DNA from 2 places in the Salinicoccus jeotgali genome. Region 1 is predicted to be linked to the other one. Evidence: predicted binding sites of a transcription regulator. Region 1 holds the regulator's gene; the other holds the start of a gene.
The links. Region 1 encodes NrdR, which represses ribonucleotide reductase genes. Its sites were predicted from a motif close to AACACNATATATNGTGTT; they were not measured.
Positions count from the first base shown of each region.

Region 1 (4,219 bases):
GTTGATAATGGATAGCACGATCATACCAGGTGTCGGCAACATCTATGCTTCAGAAGCATTGTTCATGTCAGGGATCTCCCCTGTGCGGAAGGCGGGGAATATTTCAGTTGAACGGTTAACGAAGCTGCACCAGGCGATTGTTGAAGTGTTTGAGCTGTCATTGAGCCGAGGTGGTTCCACAATTTCGGATTATAGAGGGATATCCGGGGAGAGGGGCAGCATGCAGGACCGGTTTAAAGTCTACCAGAAGAAGGTATGCCCGGACTGTGAAGCGCCCCTCAAAACAAAGACTATAGCAGGAAGAAATACATTTTATTGTACAAATTGTCAGAGGTGATCCAATGAACTACATTATCGGTCTGACCGGAGGCATTGCCAGCGGCAAGTCGACCGCTTCAGAATATATTCAATCAAAAGGCTATCCGGTACTTGATGCGGATATTTATGCCAAAAAAGCGACTGCACAAAATGGCCCTGCCTATAAAGGGATACTCGACCACTTCGGGGAGGACATTGCAAGGTCGGACGGGGAAATAGACAGAAGGAAGTTGGGTGCAATCATTTTCAATGATCCAGAAGAACGGCAAATATTGAATGGTCTGGTCCATCCTGAAGTGAGACGCATGATGAATGAGGATAAAGAACGGTTGAGCCTGGAGAGTCATGTATTTTTGGATATCCCGCTGTTATTCGAAAATGGACTGGATGAACAATGCGACTTGACTGCAACAGTCTATGTCGATGAAGAAACGCAGAAAAAGCGGTTGATGGACAGAGACGGCTTTACAGAAGAAGAGGCGTTGTCGAGAATAAGAAGTCAAATGCCGCTGTCAGATAAGCGCGATAGAAGTGACGTTGTGTTTCAGAATAGTGGCTCTATTCAGGAATTGAGGGGCCAGATTCAAAGCTTTCTAGACAAGATTGAAAAGTGAACATTTTATGCAGAATACACCTTTAAACACGCTTTCAATATGTTATACTAATCAGTGAAAAGTATAGCATAAAGGGGCAATCGTCATGAAAAAAGTAGCAATCAATGGTTTGGGAAGAATTGGAAGGATGGTATTTCGCATCGTTGCCGCTTCAGATGAATTGGAGCTCGTAGCGGTGAACGCCAGCTATCCTGCTGAAACACTGGCTCATCTCCTCAACTACGACACCACACACGGGAAATTCGAAAAGCAGATAGAAGGCAATGGAGACAAGCTGGTCATGGATGGCAAAGAAATTCTGATCACGACAGAAAGAAATCCAGAAAAGCTGCCATGGGGAGACTTGGGTGTGGATATTGTCATCGAAGCGACAGGCGCCTTCAACCATGGTGACAAAGCAGCAGCCCATGTTAAAGCAGGGGCCAAGAAAGTATTGCTGACTGCACCGGCCAAAGGCGGAGATGTAAAAACAGTGGTTCTTGGTGTAAATGATGAAGAATTCGATATAGATAAATATGATGTATTTTCCAATGCATCTTGTACGACAAACTGCCTGGCGCCGGTCGCCAAAGTGCTGGATGAGGAGTATGGCATCGAAAATGGTCTGATGACGACTGTCCATGCCTACACAAACGATCAAAAGAACATCGATAACCCGCATAAAGACCTTAGACGGGCACGTTCTTGTGCAGACAACATCATACCGACTTCGACTGGCGCAGCAAAAGCTTTGGGTGAGGTTCTCCCCCAATTGAATGGCAAACTCCATGGCTTGGCATTGAGAGTGCCTGTATCGAACGTATCACTTGTCGATCTTGTGGTTGATCTTAAAAAACCTGTGACGAAAGACTCACTCAATGAAACATTCGAGAAATTCGCTGATGGTGCGCTAGCCGGTATCATGGGTGTCACTTATGAGCCACTTGTGTCCAGTGATTTCAACACTGACAGCAGAAGTTCAATTATAGATGGGTCGTTGACGATGGTCATGGACGACAATAAAGTTAAAGTCCTGGCATGGTATGACAATGAATGGGGTTATTCGACCCGAGTGGTGGAATTTGCTGAAAAAATTGCGGAAAATCTATAGAAAGAAAAGAAGAAACGGGAGTTTCTTCTTTTTTTATGTTCAATGTATTATAATGGTATACCAAACTGGGTAGGAAGAGGTGGTCATAGTGAAATGCCCGAATTGTCATCATACAAGTTCGAGAGTGGTCGATTCCAGACATACCGATGAACTGTCTGCGATACGCCGACGTAGGGAATGCGAAGAGTGCGGTTTTAGGTTCACGACGTTTGAACGTATGGAATTATCACCGCTGGTCGTAGTTAAAAAGGATGGAAACAGGGAAGTTTTCAGCCGGGAGAAACTGATGGATGGATTGCTCCGTGCATGCGAAAAGCGTCCAATCTCTTATGAGACGTTGGAGAAGACAGCAGCCCAGATAGAGTCGGATCTCAGGAATTTGAATAAATCGGAAGTTTCGAGCAATGATATCGGAGAACATGTCATGAAAGCGCTGATCACCTTGGATCAAGTGGCATATGTAAGGTTCGCTTCGGTCTATAAGGAGTTCAAGGACATCGACCAGCTCATGGAGACCTTGAAGCATCTGGCTAAAGGCAGTGACGATAATGAACTTCAATGAAAGACTAAAACCAAATACCGAGTTCATCGTTTATATGCCATCATCGTTCGAAAAGTCCCATCTGAACATCATCAATGAACTGTATCTCCCCCTGATTGGACAGGAAGCGACCATTTCATATATCTACCTCCAGGAATCTTCAAACCATTACAGCAAACTTGAAACAAGACTCCACAGAGAAGTAATGGATGAATTGAACATGCCGCTCTCAGGCTTCTCAAGTATACTCGAGAAGCTTGAAGCGATTGGACTTATCCGCACGTTCGTGTCCAATAACGCCCATGAAGATCGTTTCATATACGAGCTGTTGTTGCCGCTCACACCAGATGCCTTCTTCAAAGATCCGATGCTTAGCCTCTATCTCTATGGCCAAGTGGGTTCTGTGGCTTTCAATAAAAAGAAGGGTCGACTCCAATATCCGCCCATGCCGGAAAACTTCACCGAAGTAACGCGTAAGTTCACCGAAGTGTTCCACACAGGGAGTGGTGAAGGTTTCGAAGTACCCACTGAAACCTTCAGGAAGGAAAACGAATCTGCAGGGCCGCAGGTCGATCTTGAGGACTTTGACTTTGATGTACTTTTTACACATCTGAAAGGGACACGCATCGACCGTGCTTTCTTCACTAAGGAAATACGCATGCTTATCGTTAAATTGAGTATCCTTTTTAATTTTAATGCCTATGATATAAAACAAATACTATTGCCATCTACAACACAATATGCAGGAATAGATAAAGAACAGTTGAAGTATGAAGCGAGGAAATACTATCAGAAAGAAAACAAGGGTAAAGTCCCCAAATTTGATGGTCCGGCGAAACAGACGGCTGAAGATAACACTGGTAAGGAATCATATATAGAGCAGCTCGAATCCATTAACCCCTTAGACCGGCTGAATGATATACGCGGCCAGCGGCCAAGCGACAATGACGTGAAGCTTGTCACCGACATCATTGCCCGTACAAGCCTTCCAGGCGGTGTCATAAACCTACTTCTTGAGTATGTTTATCAGCAGAAGGGTGGAGACCTGAACTATCCGTATACAATGAAAATTGCAAGGGACTGGGAGGAGAAGGGGATACGTTCGGCTAAGGAAGCTTATGAATCGATAATGGAATACAGAAAGCAACGCAACTCGAAAAAAGGCGGACGCAAAGAACGCCAAGGTGAAAAGAAACCTGCATGGATGGATAAGCCATCCGCTAAACAGAAAAATGATGCGAAAAAAGGCAGTGAGAAAAAGACAACACCTGCCCAAAAGACAGCAAAAGATGATCCCGAGCTACAAAGAATGATAGATGAATTCAGAAAATCTAGGTGATTTTAATGGAACCCATAAACCAATTTTTAAAAAACTCAAAGAAACTGCAGGAGAATAATGAGCGCCTTTATGAATCGCTCATCAAGCATCCGCGCATTATAGAACTGATCGAAAACAGCGAGCATGAGATTACGCGTTCTATGATTAAAAATGATCTGCTTCAATTGAAACGCTACTCCGAACAATCTTTAGCCTGTGAGAAATGTGGCTCGCTGAGTGGGTGTGTGAACCATCCACAAGGTTATGTACCTTCGATAGATGTAAGGGACGGGCGGATACATGTAATCTATTCCCCTTGTCCTACAAAAATCAAAGAA
Region 1 is NZ_AP043830.1:1,373,363-1,377,581, reverse strand. Features, by position in the region: gene mutM (bifunctional DNA-formamidopyrimidine glycosylase/DNA-(apurinic or apyrimidinic site) lyase) at 1-337, shown strand, start outside; gene coaE (dephospho-CoA kinase) at 342-932, shown strand; gene ACZ43I_RS06920 (glyceraldehyde-3-phosphate dehydrogenase) at 1,018-2,022, shown strand; gene nrdR (transcriptional regulator NrdR) at 2,111-2,584, shown strand; gene ACZ43I_RS06910 (replication initiation and membrane attachment family protein) at 2,571-3,902, shown strand; gene dnaI (primosomal protein DnaI) at 3,908-4,219, shown strand, end outside.

Region 2 (4,219 bases), 1.0 Mb from region 1:
GATTGCTCCCCAGAATGTCTATACGACAAGTGTGGCCCGCAATAATCTGCAACTCAGTGTCAATCCGACCTACCAGCGGGAGCAATTCATCCGTACTTATGTCGAGGCCCATAGCGGTGAGTCGGGTATCATCTATGCAGCAACACGCGCAGAGGTGGAGAAGTTGTCTGGCCATCTCAAAGAATATGGCGTCGACAATATCATCTATCACGGTGGCCTTGCCAAAGATGAAAGAAACCGCAATCAGCAACGGTTCATAGATGGGGAAGTGGATTTGGCGGTAGCAACGAATGCCTTCGGTATGGGAATCGATAAGCCCGACATACGATTCATCATCCACCATAATCTGCCCGGCGATCTGGAGAGCTATTACCAGGAGATTGGGCGTGCCGGAAGAGACGGAGCAGCGAGTGAATGTATACTGCTCTCAAGCCCGCGGGATATCAGTCTGCACCAATTCTTCATAGATCGTTCCAACTCGACAGATCAGTATAAGGATCACATGAGGGCTAAGCTTGATCGCATGATTCAATATAATCGCACAAGCAAATGCCTGAGCAGCTTCATCATCAAATATTTCAATGAAGATGAATATGTGGTCGAATGCGGCCAATGTTCAAACTGCAGAGATAAGGGACGCACATATGACATGACAGCTGAAGCCAAGCTCGTCATGCAGGCTGTGTCACAAAATGCTGTGAGGATGACTAAAGAACAGACTATACAAGTGTTGAGAGGGGAAATGGCAGAAAATGTGATTGCCTTTCAATTAGATGAATCAGCTGCTTTCGGCACCATGGCTCATTATTTGACGAGTGAACTCAATCATATATTGGAAGAGCTCATCTACAGGGGCTATCTCCACGTGGAAGCAGGTGGACTCGAACTTGCTGAAAGGAGCAACATCGTCTTGGAAGGTGAACGCACTCTCTACACTGTGCCTTTCAGGAAACACTTCAATGAAAAAGTCGATATCAGTACCACATCTTCGCCGAATGAACTTCTTTTTGCCAAGCTTGCAGAAACAAGGTATCATCTTGCTGAAAAGCATGGCGTCCGGGAAGAAGATATATTTACCGATAATACGTTGCGGGAGTTTGCCAAAAAAACACCAAAATCCAAGCAGGATATGGTAAATATACATCGAGTGGGCAATTACAAGCTCAAACACTACTGCCCGGATTTTCTTGAGACAATCAACAGCTATAAACGCCAAATGCAGAAGACAAAATAAATAAGCCGGCCAATGGGCCGGCTGTTTCTTGTCATATTTTAGAATGTTTCGGTGGTCTGTTCTTCATGAACATGTAGTAGCTTGCCCCGAAGATGATGATGTAACCGACTATGGAGAGCATATCCGGAACTTCATTGAAGAAGATGATGCTGAAGATTGCAGTGTATAAGATAGTAGAATAGAAGAAAATCGATATTTCACGTGCCGGGGCATAACTGTAGGCGATGGTAAGCCCAAATTGGCCAAGTGCAGCGAATATACCTGCCGATACGAGCAGCCAAAACTGCACAGTGGTCATTGGTTCAAAATTCCATATGAAGAACGGGAGCAGGGCGACCGATGAAAAGAACGAAAAATAAAATACTACAGTGTAGAATTTTTCCCGGCTGCCAAGGACACGCAAAACAGTATAGGCACCTGCAGCAGATAGAGCACCAAGCACAGCAATCAGAGCATATACCGTCTCGCTTGATAGGGAAGGCTTGATAATAAAAATAGCTCCGGCAAAAGCGATAATAATTGAAATCATTTGATATCTGCGTATATATTCCTTCAAGAAGATCGCGCAGAGGATGATGGTGAAGAATGGACTCAGCTTATTGAGTATGTCTGCATCACTAAGCACCATCTTATCGATGGCGAAGAAATTCAGCAGAACACCGAGCAGCCCGAAAGATGATCTGAGGAGTAGAAGCCCTTGGTTCTTTCTATGACCAAAAAGTTTTTCTTTGTAGTACAATGCAAAGGGCAAGGCGACGAGCATCGCCACAAAGTTTCTGAAAAAGGCTTTTTGGACGGTAGGCAAATCACCGCTATATTTTACAAAAAGGGCCATCAGACTGAATCCAAGTGAAGAAATAAGCAAGGCGATGATGCCTTTTATGGTATTGTTCATTATTATGCCAACTCCATCTTTATATTTTATTTCAATGTTTTACAATCTGGAATTTTACACAAAAAAATTTAGAAGAATTTCCGATATAGTATAACATACTTATGATGCGCCTTTGGAGTCATTAAAGTGATTTTATGCGCAATGAAATTCCTTTTAATGCCATTGTAAATTAAATGCCAATATGGCATCATAGGGTATGCGATACGTATATATTGTGTACTCAATTCTAATTGGGCGCAATATATAGTGTTTAACTTAAACACTAAACGTGTAAAATCATAACAACATGAACTAAATGAAGGCGAACTTATGTTCGTTGTATTTATTTTATGATAGCATGAAAAGGAGGGGTGGCATGATCATTGCATTCTATTCGATGACCGGAAACGTCAGGCGCTTCATTAACGGTTCTGGAATTGCTGAAGACTACGATACTTATGAGATACGTGCTTCAAACAAAAATGAACGCATACATGAGCCATTTATATTGGTAACCAGCACCTATGGTTTCGGTGGCGTGCCGAATGAGGTGAAAGCCTTCCTTGAAGTCAACAACGACCTTATGAGGGCAGTCGCATCCAGCGGCAACCGCAACTGGGGTGAAAATTTTGCACGTGCAGGTGAAGACATAAGTGAAAATTACAATGTTCCCTTGCTGATGAAGTTTGAACTGCACGGAAACCAAAAAGATAGGGAAGAATTCTTTGGAAAGGCAGGAGCTATATATGAAAGTTATGGACGATCAGAAATTCAATCATATTGAGTTGAACAACGAAGTGACAAAGCGCGATGAAACGGGCTTTTACCAATTGCACAAGGACCAGGAAGCACTTGAAGTGTTTATGGAGGAAGTGAAGGTTAACACCATTCATTTCGATTCTGAATTGGAACGGATGCATTATTTGGTGGACAATGACTTCTACTACGATCTATTCCAGGAGTACACAGATGAAGATGTACTTGAAATCGTAGCATACGCAGACAATATTCCATTCAAGTTTAAAAGCTATATGGCTGCCAGCAAATTTTTCAAAGACTATACAATGAAGACAAATGATAAGAAATATTATCTTGAAGATTATAAGCAACATGTGGTGATCGTCAGCCTCTACTTGGCGAAAGGAGATAAGGAGCGTGCAAAACGTTTCATCCTCTCGATGATCGAACAGCGCTATCAACCGGCAACGCCGACCTTCCTGAACGCAGGACGTGCTAGACGTGGAGAGATGGTTTCGTGCTTCCTGCTTGAAGTCGACGATAGCCTGAACTCAATCAACTATATCGATTCAACGGCAAAACAGCTATCTAAAATAGGGGGCGGGGTTGCGATTAACCTCTCCAAACTCCGGGCACGCGGCGAAGCGATCAAAGGCATCGAAGGCGTAGCTAAAGGGGTGCTCCCAGTAGCTAAATCACTGGAGAATGGATTTGGCTATGCAGACCAGTTGGGACAAAGACCTGGTGCAGGCGCCGTCTATCTCAACATCTTCCATTATGATCTTCCTGAATTCCTGGACACGAAAAAGGTGAACGCCGATGAAGATCTGCGTTTGGCCACGATTTCAACAGGCCTTGTCATCCCATCCAAGTTCTTTGATCTAGCCCAGGACAACCAGCCGTTTTATCTGTTCGCGCCTCATACGGTAGAGCGTGAGTACGGCCAGTCATTGGACGACATGAATCTTGATGAGATGTATGAGGACCTGGTGGCTAACGACAACGTCAAAAAACGCAAACTCGATGCCCGCGACATGCTCAATACAATCGCACAGACACAACTCCAGTCGGGTTATCCATACATCATGTTCAAAGATAATGCCAACAAAGTGCACCCGCTTAAGGATGTCGGACAGATAAAGATCAGTAACCTATGCACTGAGATTTTCCAGCTGCAGGAAACGTCTACAATCAATGATTATGGTACAGATGATGAGATACGCAGAGATATATCATGTAACCTAGGCTCCTTGAACATCGCCAATGTGATGGAGTCCGGAAAAGTACGGGATTCAGTCCATGATGGCATTGAAGCACTGACCGTAGTGAGTGACTCTACAGCCATCGCCAATGCGCCAGGTGTCAAAAAGGCG
Region 2 is NZ_AP043830.1:370,807-375,025, forward strand. Features, by position in the region: gene recQ (DNA helicase RecQ) at 1-1,234, shown strand, start outside; gene ACZ43I_RS01880 (DMT family transporter) at 1,266-2,129, opposite strand; gene nrdI (class Ib ribonucleoside-diphosphate reductase assembly flavoprotein NrdI) at 2,485-2,892, shown strand; gene nrdE (class 1b ribonucleoside-diphosphate reductase subunit alpha) at 2,855-4,219, shown strand, end outside.
Region 2: the regulator NrdR is predicted to act here: its motif matches at 2,363-2,380, upstream of nrdI (class Ib ribonucleoside-diphosphate reductase assembly flavoprotein NrdI).